One region of the Jeotgalicoccus sp. S0W5 genome, then DNA from elsewhere that is predicted to be linked to it. Evidence: predicted binding sites of a transcription regulator. Region 1 holds the regulator's gene; each other region holds the start of a gene.
What was found. Region 1 encodes LexA, which represses DNA repair genes until DNA is damaged. Its sites were predicted from a motif close to CGAACATATGTTCG; they were not measured.
Positions count from the first base shown of each region.

Region 2: the regulator LexA is predicted to act here: its motif matches at 2,024-2,037, upstream of parE (DNA topoisomerase IV subunit B).
Region 3: the regulator LexA is predicted to act here: its motif matches at 2,458-2,471, upstream of EYB29_RS08475 (YolD-like family protein).

Region 1 is NZ_SIRQ01000003.1:200,097-204,391, reverse strand. It holds gene tkt (transketolase) at 1-862, opposite strand, end outside; gene EYB29_RS03320 (DUF896 domain-containing protein) at 864-1,115, opposite strand; gene EYB29_RS03315 (hypothetical protein) at 1,207-1,509, opposite strand; gene lexA (transcriptional repressor LexA) at 1,652-2,269, shown strand; gene EYB29_RS03305 (CAP domain-containing protein) at 2,328-3,320, opposite strand; gene panC (pantoate--beta-alanine ligase) at 3,336-4,175, opposite strand; gene panB (3-methyl-2-oxobutanoate hydroxymethyltransferase) at 4,172-4,295, opposite strand, start outside.
Region 2 is NZ_SIRQ01000003.1:509,488-513,782, reverse strand. It holds gene acnA (aconitate hydratase AcnA) at 1-1,206, shown strand, start outside; gene plsY (glycerol-3-phosphate 1-O-acyltransferase PlsY) at 1,268-1,858, opposite strand; gene parE (DNA topoisomerase IV subunit B) at 2,062-4,044, shown strand; gene parC (DNA topoisomerase IV subunit A) at 4,031-4,295, shown strand, end outside.
Region 3 is NZ_SIRQ01000006.1:70,140-74,434, reverse strand. It holds gene EYB29_RS08490 (metal ABC transporter solute-binding protein, Zn/Mn family) at 1-652, opposite strand, end outside; gene rpmG (50S ribosomal protein L33) at 892-1,041, shown strand; gene EYB29_RS08480 (bifunctional 5,10-methylenetetrahydrofolate dehydrogenase/5,10-methenyltetrahydrofolate cyclohydrolase) at 1,154-2,035, shown strand; gene EYB29_RS08475 (YolD-like family protein) at 2,032-2,418, opposite strand; gene EYB29_RS08470 (hypothetical protein) at 2,534-2,818, shown strand; gene EYB29_RS08465 (manganese-dependent inorganic pyrophosphatase) at 3,040-3,963, opposite strand; gene EYB29_RS08460 (nicotinate phosphoribosyltransferase) at 4,138-4,295, shown strand, end outside.

The DNA.
Region 1 (4,295 bases):
CAAATGTTTGTGTGTGATCTAGGCCGTATGCTTCAAATGCACCACGACGCTCATCTTCACCAAGTGGCGCCCCGTGTGAATCTGACTTACCAGACTTCGTCGGTGCCCCGTAGCCAATTACAGTTTTCACTTCAATTAATGAAGGTTGATTTGTTGTTTTAGCCTGTTCAATAGCACGGTCAATTTCATCTAAATCATTACCATCATTGACTCGGATATAGTCCCAGTTGTAAGCTTTGAAACGCTCAGCTACGTTCTCTGAGAAACTCTTGTCTAAATCACCATCTAAGGAAATATCATTAGAATCATAAAGGACGATTAATTTACCTAAACCTAGGTGACCAGCTAGAGAAGCAGCCTCATGAGAGATCCCTTCCATTAAATCACCATCAGATGCAAGTACATATGTATAGTGATCAACAAGTCCATTATTATCCTCAGAATTAAATGTTGCAGCTAAATGAGTTTCTGCCATCGCCATACCGACACTCATTGCAAAACCTTGACCAAGTGGGCCAGTCGTTACCTCAACACCTTCTGTATGTTTAAATTCAGGGTGTCCTGGCGTTTTAGATTCATACTGTCTGAACTCTTTTAAGTCATCCATTTCTAGAATACCCGATAAGTGTAATAAGCTGTAAATCAACATTGAACCATGACCAGCACTTAACACAAAGCGGTCTCTGTTAAACCAATTTACATTTTTAGGGTTGAAGTTCAAGTGCTTCTGCCATAATACGTAAGCCATTGGTGCCGCACCCATAGGTAAACCGGGGTGACCTGAATTTGCCTTCTCAATTGCATCAATGCTTAAAGATCTAATGGTATTTATTGCGAGTAAATCCGTCTTATCAAATGACATATCATTTGTCTCCTTTATCACTATCATTGTTTTTTTGTGCTTTTATATCTTTGACCTTTTGGGGCGTAACATCATTACCCTCAGGATCAATGACCTTAGTACTTTCAATGTGATTTCTAAAAGAATTTCTAAAGTTTGATAGATATTCTTTTCTCAATTTAGTCAGCTCTCGCATTTCAGATTCAGAAATATTATTTTCCTTTTTCTTTCTTGCAAGTGAATTGAGGTTTTTAATCTTGTCATCATCTAACATAAGCGTCATCCTTTCTCATATAATTTACCACAAAAAGAGTGCAGAAACCAAACGGTCCTGCACTCTTTTTGAGAATAAACTCACAATATATCTATTTTACACTCGAAACCTCATAATTCATGAAGTGTTCTGTCATTCGATTTGCCAATAGACCTGTATGAACCACACCACTCACGAGTTCTTCCTCTAAGATATTTTCATTTGCTTCAGACACCAAAGTGTTCGCTTCTTGTTCGCTATCCATTTCATTTACAACTTCTGTACTCGCTGTAGTTTCAGAAGAATAAACGTTCTCTCCCTCTACTTGTTCCGTATTAGTAAAACTATATAAAAGCACTAGACTCAACGTCACGGTAAACAATCCCATCAATGATTTCAATTCTTTAATTGTCATTTACATTCTCTCCTTCGAACAAATGTTTGTATTAATAATATAACAGAACACTTGTTCTTAGTCAACAATTATACGAACAAATGTTTGTAAGCGTACTTACAATATGGTAAAATTTAATTAACATAAGGTTGGAGGTAAAATGATGAAAGATTTAACAGAGAGACAAAAAGATATATTTCAGTTTATAAAAAGAAACGTTAACGATAAGGGATATCCACCAAGCGTTAGAGAGATTGGTAATGCAGTAGGTCTACAATCCAGCTCAACCGTACATGGGCATCTCGCTAAACTAGAAAGTAAGGGCTACATTAAACGTGATCCTACCAAACCACGTGCGATTGAAATCGTGCAAGAATCAGATGTAAATGAATCTCCGGTTATTCACGTGCCTGTCCTTGGTAAGGTCACAGCTGGTTTACCGATAACAGCCGTGGAAAATGTTGAAGAATACTTCCCCCTCCCAGAACATTTTACTGCCAACCATAATAGTGAAATCTTCTTATTAAATGTTGTTGGTGATAGTATGATTGAAGCTGGCATACATGATGGTGACAGAGTCATTGTTCGCAAGCAAAACATTGCACATAACGGTGAAATTATTGTTGCCATGACTGATGAAGATGAAGCAACAGTTAAACGTTTCTATAAGGAAAAAGGGTACTATCGTTTACAACCTGAAAATTCTACAATGGAACCAATATTCCTTGATAATGTGAGTGTCTTAGGCAAAGTGGTTGGTTTATTTAGAGAATTTATTTAACAAAAAACACTCAGAATCTTAAAGAAAAGATTCTGAGTGTTTCTCTATACATTATTTATTATTGTAAAAAGTTTTCAGTATAAAAAGGCACTTGTTCCTGATCATACTCAATCCCTATGCCCACTGATGTGAACTTATCATTTAAAATATTCACTCTGTGAGATGGTGAGTTTAAAAGACTGTGGTGAGCGAATATTGGAGAAGTATGTCCTGTTGCGATATTTTCACCAGCATAGGTATACCTCACATTTTCTCTTTCCAACCTTTCCTTTAGACCATTTCCATCAGGATTATCATGATTAAAGAACTTACGTTCCGCCATGTCTACACTGTGATAGTAAGCAACATTATCCACTTCGGCATTTCTATCTAACATGCCATAGCCGTATTCATAACGTGTAGCATTTAAGAGATAATAGTGCATGAGTTCATTATCTTCTATTGATGGATGGTTATACAGTTCACTGATATCAATAATCTCGTCCTTATGTAAGACAAGCATACCATTGGCTTGATAGCCTTCATGAATATCATAAAAGAAGTAGACATAGTAATTTCCGACATCAAAGACATCATATTCTTCATTTTCTACTTTCAGTCGTTTCCACTGCTTTCTAACATACTCCACCGGTTCACCGTAAGTTTCTCTGGCCTTTTCTCGAGTCATCTTGTCTATACTCATCTTGCCGAGTGATACGTTTGGTGAATTAGTATATCCACCAGTCAGTTCTCCGTCTCTTACGAGTAACATGTGAAAAGCACCAGGCTCATTTTTAATCACAAAAACACCTTCGTACTCGGAGTTTAAAACAGTTTCCCCTTCTGTCGTCACTGAAGAACCTAAGGAATAATCAATGTTGGTTTCTTGACTACCATAAACCTTTTCAATCTTCGTCGTATCATAACTGGGTATGAAGTGGCCTTCAAACCAATGACTGAAGTAATCTTCGTTCAACCCATTTCTAAAATCATAAGATTGAATGACTGGTACGATAAAAACCACTACCAAATATAAAATTACTAATCCAAGTGCGCGTCGTATCCAATTCATTCAAACTATTCCCCTCTAAATACTGACGTATAAATTATCGATGAGACGTGCTTTAGAAAATTGTACCGCTATGAATATGATAACATCACTGTCAATTTCATTAAGTTCACCAAGATTATCAGCCCTGTAGATTGCTAAATCATCAATTGACCCACTCGTATTTTGTTCGATATGGATCTTAATCAATGATTGGATTTTATCGACATTGGTTTCACCGTCTTTAATTTTCAGACTCGCCATCTTTAATGCTTGGTAAATGTTCGGTGCTTCTTGATATTCCGTTGCTGTTAAATTCACATTTCTTGAACTTCTTGCAAGTCCACTCTCTTCTCTTTTTGTTGGAACGTCTTGAATTTTAACTGGCACATTAAAATCTTGAACATAACGTTTGATAATCATAAGTTGCTGGCGGTCCTTCTCTCCAAAAAACGCCATAGCTGGTTGAATAATATTAAACAACTTACTCACTACAGTGACGACACCTTCAAAATGACCCGGACGTTTTACACCATCAAGTAGATTTGCCATTGATTTAATACCGATGTTAAATTCCATTTCACATGGGTACATCACCTTTTCACTAGGTGCAAAGACAAGATCCACGCCGTAGCTTTCACATAAAGCTAAGTCTCCTTTTAAATCTTTGGGATAGCTTTCAAAATCTTCATCTGGTCCAAACTGTAAAGGATTTAAAAAGATACTGACGACAACGATATCACAAGCTTCTTTGGCAGCTTGGATTAAGGCTCCGTGTCCTTCATGTAGTGCGCCCATTGTCGGAACAAGGCCAACAGTCTGACCCTTATATTCACTTAAAATTTCTCTAGTTTCGTCAATCATTACACTGTGTTTCACGCTTCGTACACCCGCTTCTTATAAGTGGTTTCTTCATCTGGGAAAGTGCCATTCTTTACTTCATCTCGGTAGGCTTTTAAGCCGGACACCGCTGGTTCTGTTAGATTACCAAATTTTTTA
Region 2 (4,295 bases), 310 kb from region 1:
GGTTTCACACACGTTGGTTACGGTTGTACAACATGTATCGGTAACTCAGGTCCATTACGCCCAGAAGTGACTGAAACGATTGTAGATAACGACATGCTCGTTTCATCAGTACTATCTGGTAACCGTAACTTCGAAGGTCGTATTCACCCGCTTGTTAAAGCGAACTACCTAGCATCACCACAACTCGTTGTTGCTTATGCTTTAGCAGGTACAGTAGATATCGATCTTAGAAATGACCCAATCGGACAAGATAAAGAAGGTAATGACGTATACATGAAAGATATCTGGCCGTCAATTCAAGAGGTTAGAGATACTGTAATGTCTACGGTCACACCTGAACTATTTAGAAAAGAATACGAAACTGTATTTGATTCAAATGAAACATGGAATGAAATTGATGTAACAGATGCACCATTATACGATTTTGCAGATGAATCGACTTACATTCAAAACCCTTCATTCTTCCAAAAATTATCCAAAGAAGCGGGTACAATTGAGCCGTTAAACGGCCTACGTGTACTTGGTAAATTCGGGGATTCAGTCACAACGGACCACATCTCACCAGCCGGTGCAATCGGTAAAGATACACCAGCAGGGCAGTGGTTAATTGAACAAGGCGTATCACCTAGAGACTTTAACTCTTATGGTTCACGTCGTGGTAACCATGAAGTGATGGTACGTGGTACATTCGCGAACATCCGTATTAGAAACCAAATTGCACCAGGTACAGAAGGTGGCTATACAACTTACTGGCCAACAGGTGAAGTGATGAGTATCTATGATGCATCACAAAACTACCAAAAAAATGGTACAGGCCTTGTAGTCATCGCTGGTGACGATTACGGAATGGGTTCAAGTCGTGACTGGGCAGCTAAAGGTACAAACCTACTAGGCGTTAAAGCAGTTATCGCGGCAAGCTACGAACGTATTCACCGTTCAAACCTAGTGATGATGGGTGTACTCCCTCTACAGTTTGTCAACGGAGAAAATGCTGAAGATCACGGCTTAGATGGTTCTGAAACATTTGATATCAATATTGATGAATCCGTTACAGCTGGAGAAATCATCGATGTTGTCGCAACGAAAGAAAACGGCGACAAAGTGACGTTCAAAGCAAAAGTACGCTTTGACTCTGAAGTAGAAGCAGATTACTACCGTCATGGTGGTATCCTACAGCTTGTACTACGTAACAAAATCGCATCGTAAGTAAAGAGAGGCATAAATTAAGTCCATCAGAACTTATTGTTCTGATGGACTTATCTTTCTTTTACATAAATGTAATCTTCGGTTCAGTTTTACTTTTAATACGTTTCATATTGGGTATATGCTTAACTATGACAACGATGCCGAGGATGATACCAAAGATGATCATAAACCAATCTGAGGTAAACATGACACCAATTAATAAGGCGAGTGCTGCAAATACACTCGATAGGGAAACGTATTTCGATAGTTTTAAGGTAATTAAAAATGTTGATACTAACACTATAAACAGAATTGGGTTCGCAGCAAGTATGGCACCACCACCCGTTGCAACAGCTTTCCCACCTTTGAATTTTAAAAAGATAGAATAGACGTGTCCGAGTGCTGCAACGACACCGTAAATCACGACAGGAAAGTCACCAGTCACATCGACGAGCATGGCGACCCAAACTGGAATCGCACCTTTTAAAATATCGAGAATAAGGACGACAATTCCTGCCTTTTTTCCGAGGATGCGAAAGGTATTCGTTGTACCCACATTACCGCTGCCATGTTGTCTTAAATCAATGTTGTAAAATAATTTACTGATAATTAGACTGAACGGAATTGACCCAAACAGGTAGGAAAAGATTAATAAAATAAGAACTGTATACAATAGATTATCCCCTTTTTATTATCAGGTACTAACAGTTTACCATATATCTTTAAATTATCACATAATTATATAAAGTTACCATTAATATTATTATGTAAACTAATGACAAAACATTCTTGCAAAATGTTTGGATTTACGTAAAAATAGATAAGTAGATTAATTTAACGAACATACGTTTGTATTGTTTGTAGGAGGATACAGACTTGGCTAAAGAAACCGGATATAATGATGAATCCATACAAATACTAGAGGGACTAGAAGCAGTAAGAAAACGTCCGGGTATGTACATCGGTTCAACCGATACGAGAGGACTACATCACCTGGTATATGAGATTACGGACAATGCTGTTGATGAGATTATTAACGGCTACGGTGATGAAATCAATATTACAATCAATAAGGACGAAAGCATTACAGTTAGAGACAATGGCCGTGGGATACCAACAGGTATGCATGCTAGCGGTGTACCGACTGCTGAGGTCATATTTACGGTACTACACGCCGGCGGGAAGTTCTCTTCAGGCTCCTATAAGTCGTCAGGGGGACTACATGGTGTAGGGTCTTCTGTTGTAAATGCGCTCAGTGAACACTTAAAACTCCGTTCATTTAGAAACGGTAAAATATATGAGATTACTTTTAAAGATGGCGGCAAGGTCGACACGCCATTAAAAGAAGTCGGTAAGACAAAAGAGACAGGGACAGAAGTCACTTTTAAAGCAGATCCTGAAATCTTTAAACAGACGATCGCCTTTAACTTCGAAACGATTGTTGAAAGAATGCGTGAGTCTGCCTTCTTAACTCGTGGGCTTAAAATTACCATTAATGATAAAAGAACTGATGAAGAAGAAATATTCCAATATGATGATGGTCTGAAATCATTCATTAGCTTCTTAAATGAAGGTAAGGATGACATTGGTGAAATCGTCATGTTTGAAGGGACTTATAATGAAATGGTCGCAGAAGTTGCCTTTCAGTTTAACGACCAATACTCTGAAACAATCTTCTCCTTTGTCAATAACGTCCGTACTAAAGACGGCGGTACCCATGAGGTCGGTTTTAAGACCGGTTTCACTCGAGTCTTTAATGAATATGCCCGTAAAATTGGTGAGTTAAAAGATAAGGATAAGAACCTAGAAGGCTCTGACATTAGAGAAGGTCTAACAGCCGTCATTTCGATTAAACTCCCAGAACACCTCCTACAATTTGAAGGACAAACGAAAGGGAAGCTTGGTACGAGTGAGGCGAGAAACTTACTGGAGACACTCCTTACAGATCAACTCCCATACTTCTTAGAAGAGAACGGGGCCTTATCGACTCAACTTGTTAAAAAGGCAATTAAGGCAAGACAGGTGAGAGAGGCTGCCAGAAAGGCACGTGAGGATGCGCGTAGTGGTAAAAAGAACAAGAGTAAGGATACTTTACTATCTGGTAAGTTGACACCCGCACAAAGTAAGAACGCTAAGAAAAATGAATTGTTCTTAGTTGAGGGTGACTCTGCAGGTGGCTCAGCCAAACAAGGTCGTGACCGCCGTTTCCAGGCGATCTTGCCGCTACGTGGTAAGGTCATTAATACTGAAAAGGCGAAATTTGAAGATATCTTCAAAAATGAAGAAATTAATACGATTATCCATACGATTGGTGCGGGTGTCGGTAATGATTTTAAAGTAGAGGACTCAAACTACGACAAGATTATTATTATGACCGATGCAGATACGGACGGTGCGCACATCCAAGTCTTACTCCTCACTTTCTTCTTTAATTACATGAGACCACTGTTTGAAGCAGGTAAGATTTACATTGCCTTACCACCACTCTTTAAGTTAGAGAAGAAGGGTAAGAAAAAAGATGTCCAATACGTGTGGACTGAAGATGAACTAGAAGTAGCTCAAAGAGAGATGGGTTCAAATGTTGAACTCCAGCGCTATAAAGGTCTCGGTGAGATGATGGCTGAACAGCTATGGGAAACGACTATGAATCCAGAGACACGTACTTTAATTCAAGTGCGCATTGAAGATGAAGCCCTGTCACTTAAACGTGTGACGACACTGATGGGCGATAATGTAGAAATCAGACGTAAATGGATCGATTCAAACGTCTCCTTCACCCTAGAAGAAGGTACAAGTATCTTAGATAATCAAGATGTAGAAAAATTAGCAGAAAGTGATGAAGACTATGGCAGAGCATAATCCATTACAACAATTAAAGCTAGAAGATGTTATTGGCGACCGCTTCGGACGCTATAGTAAGTACGTCATTCAAGACCGTGCTATTCCAGATGTAAGAGATGGCCTAAAACCGGTACAAAGACGTATTCTTTACGCGATGTATAAAGAAGGAAACACTTTCGATAAAAACTATCGTAAGAGTGCGAAGACTGTCGGTAATGTGATTGGTAACTACCACCCACATGGTGAGAGTTCGATTTATGATGCCATGG
Region 3 (4,295 bases), on a different contig from region 1:
CATATTGTTCGGCTAAGTAACCGAGAGATTCGTGGGAAATGTAGACATCTGTATAGACAGGATCCTCTGTAATTTCAGTGAGCTGCTTATCGATATCTTCTAAGTCTGTTCGTAAATTATTAAAGTTTTCTTCGTACATATCACTATGTTCGGGCTGAGCATCAATTAGCGCATCTTTGACAGATTCTGCCATAATTATAGCGAGATTTGGATTTAACCAAATATGGGGATCTCCACTACCGTGATCATGATTGTGGTCGTCATCGTGTTCGTGATCATGGTCATCATGACTCGTTGAAATTAAATCGTCTTCATTGATGTTCGCTGTAGTTTCAATGACGTTCGTGTCTTCATTAATTGTATCTGTGATGTTTTTGGCGATAGGGTCTAAGTCATTTGATGTCATCATGAAAATATTACCATCAGCATACTCCATCATATCTTTTTGTGTCGGTTCATAAGAATGCATATCCGCACCAGCAGGGTAAATGGATTCGACCTCAACAGTATCCCCACCGATTTCCTCAACAAAGCTCGTTAAGGGAAAGACAGTTGTATAAATATTTAGTTTACTATTGTCTTCTTCGCTTAAGTTGCTACATGCTGTTAAGAAGAGCAGGGCGGTTATAAGATAGGGAAGAAATTTGATCATGTTTATAGTACTCCTAATTCCGTAATGATTACGATTTAAAATTATAGCGGACTGCTTGATATTATGCAAGTGATATTTAACCAAGAAAGTCTTGAAATTTTAGGAGAATCCTAGTAAAATAAATAAGGTGATTTAAAAAGCATATACTAATCATCTGTGAAATGGATGATCAACTGGCCAGTTGATTCGAGTATATTATCATTAATTATCGATTTCACTTAACAAAGGAGGCGACAGAAATGAGAGTAATCGTTACATTAGCTTGCACTGAGTGCGGAGACCGCAACTACAGCACTAAGAAAAACAAAAGAAACAATCCAGAGCGTATCGAAATGATGAAATTCTGCCCTAGATTGAACAAGTACACGTTACACCGTGAAACTAAATAATTACTTATAGCTATCATCAATTGATGATAGCTTTTTTTAATTTAACCCTTTGATTATGTTATAATGAGTCTGGGTCATTGACTAGTAAAATATTAATAGGGGAGTGCAATATATGACAGTAGTTATGGACGGCAAAAAGGTTGCCGCACACTTGTCCGATGAGATTCGTGAAGCACTAGAGGTTTCAGAATCACATGGTATTCAGCCTAAAGTGGCGTTTGTGAGAATTGGAGATTTATCCGATTCGATCTCTTATGAAAATGCCGCGGTTAAACGTTTTGAAAAATTGGGAATCCAGACTTCTCAGTTCCATTTTCCAGAAGATGTATCGACGAAAGTATTTTTAACAAAGTTTAGAGAAATTAATGAAGATTATTCAATACACGGTATCTTACTCTTACAACCTTTACCAAAACACATTCCAATGAAACGTGTAGCAGAGGTTATGAATTCATTTAAAGATATCGATGGAATGAAAGCATCAAATCTAGGTAAGGTACTCACGAACGATCCTGATCGTTTGGAACCATGTACACCTGCCGCTGTAATGAATATGCTTGATTACTATGACATCGACTTAAAGGGTAAAAATGTCACAGTAGTTGGTGCGAGTGCAGTAGTTGGTAAGCCGTTATCACTGTTAATGATGAACAGAGAAGCGACAGTTACCACATGTAACTTATACACTGACGATCTTGTTGAGAAATGTAAGAATGCGGACGTCATCGTTTCTGCAGCGGGAGCAATTAACTTGATTGATGAACCACACGTCAAAGAAGGTGCGGTTGTTGTCGATGTGGGTATTAACTTTAATGATGAAGGTAAGATGGTCGGCGACGTGAACTATGAAGCAGTTAAAGATAAAGCTTCATTCATTACACCAGTTCCGGGTGGAATCGGTGCAATTACAACGACAGTGCTTGCTTATCATTTAGTTAAGGCAACAGAACACCAGAAAGAACCTGTCTTGTTCTTAGAAAAACAAGAGAACTAATATTTATCGATTAAGATAATATCTAAAATATCTATAAAAGGGACGAAGATTAAATCTTCCTGTCCACACTTTTGACCAATGAGCATCAAGCTCCATTGGTCTATTTTTATAACTTCTAAATCTACGGAGAAGCGAGAACCATCATAGTAGTAGAAAATACGAACTGCACGTTGTTCATTGAGCGCTTTTTGGAAAGTAAATTCCATTTCACTTAAACGATCATCGGACAGTTCAGGGCGTTCAATTTTAGTCTGATCATCCATGAGTTGCTGCACATTTTCAAACTGCTCAGGCATAGTAGCAAAAGGCGCCCACTTGATCATGCCGCGTCCATTGGGAATATTTGAGTTGAGTTGATCCACGGGAAGTTGACGATAATCCATAACTTCAACCTTCTTTCTTAACTGCTTGTTCTCATTATACGAACATACGTTCTATTTTTCAAGTGGTGGATATATGGTAAGTTAATAGTAATAATAAGCTGAGTGAGGACGAAGAATGCGTAAAAAATTAGTTTGGGGAATCATTACTGTCATTGTCTTGTCAGTATTGCTACTTCCTTTAGTTGATAAAACAGCAAGTACGACGCGGGTCATCATTGATAACACAACCAAAGAAATTGTCCATCCGTCCTGCTACGATCAAGCGGACTTAACGAATTGGATAGACGAAGTCTCATTTGGTAGAGCAATAGATGAGTTAGAGTACGATGTTAGAGATGAGTGTTCAAAAGAACGCTTAGAAGAAGGTAAAACAAGCGTGTTGATGAGAATACTGGAGTAAATGGATTATTGTGGGCGGGTCGGCTGGGTCACTGTGAAGTCAACAGCGGTCCGCTAGGAAAATAACGGGTCGCTGTGAAGTTGACAACGGACCGCTAGGAGAAAATCGGGTCACTGTGACCACCACAAGTCGCACAACCATCAACAACCAATACTCAAACAACAAAAGAGAGCACCCAACTGAATTAAGTTGGATGCTCTCTTTTTCATAACAAACAAAAATTATTCTGATAAGGCTTTTGTAATGTTTGGAACGACTTGTTTTTTACGAGATACAACACCTTCTAGAATTGCTGTATTCTGGTCAAGCGCAACATCAAAGGCACGTTCTACTGATGAAAACTCATTTCCTAGTGCGAGTACCTTAGAGTTTGAGTTAAGAATATCCGTAACGATCAACGTAAATAGATCGTAATTTTCTTTGTCGATTTCTGAATTGATTGCTGCTTCAATTTCCTCACGACGGTTGAATACTTCGTCCACATCTACAACGTTGACTTGAGCGATACGTACGCTTTTCTCACCGATATCAAACGTTTTTGCATCTTCAGTGATTAACTGAACTGCTGATTTGTCTTTAGTAGATGCACCGGCTTTAAGCATTTCAAGACCGTATGTTTCAAGATCAACACCTGCTACAGCTTTTAATTCTGATGCTGTATCGATGTCTTCTTCAGTTGTTGTTGGTGATTTGAAAAGTAAAGTATCTGAAATAATTGCAGATAACATAAGTCCTGCCATTTCCTTAGATAATTCCAAGTTTTTCTCTTTGTAAATTTTGTTTAGGATTGTTGCAGTACAACCGACAGGTTCAGCACGGTAGTAGAGTGGGCCTTCAGTTTCAAAGTTCGCAATTCTGTGGTGATCGAAAACTTTTGTAACGACCGCATTTTCGATACCTTTTGCAGATTGTTGTTTCTCATTGTGATCGACTAAAATAACTTCGTCTCCATTTGCCACTTCTGTTAGTAAATCCGGTACTTCTACTCCGAATTCATCTAGGGCGTACTGTGTTTCACTGTTAATATCTCCAAGGCGATATGCCTTTACATCTGAACCGATTTGTTTCTCAATATCTTGGACAACAAGTGCAGAAGTTATCGTATCAGTATCTGGGTTTTGGTGACCGAATATTTTAATTGCCATTTACAGTCAATCTCCTTTTTCATGTGTGTAATATTTTCTTCACTTAATATTTTAACATTTCTTAAGGGTGTCTTCTATATCTTCATATAAAGAGCGATATAACTGTACTTTACCAGGTTATTTTATGTGATAAAATTAGATTATCTATAATTGTTACTCATAGGAGAGAAACGAATGTATAAATATCAAGATGACAGTTTCATGCTTCACACAGATCTATATCAAATAAACATGTCGAAAACGTATTTTGAACATGGGATTCACGAAAAGAAAACGATTTTTGATCTGTACTTTAGACAGATGCCTTTTGGTAATGGTTATGCAGTTTATGC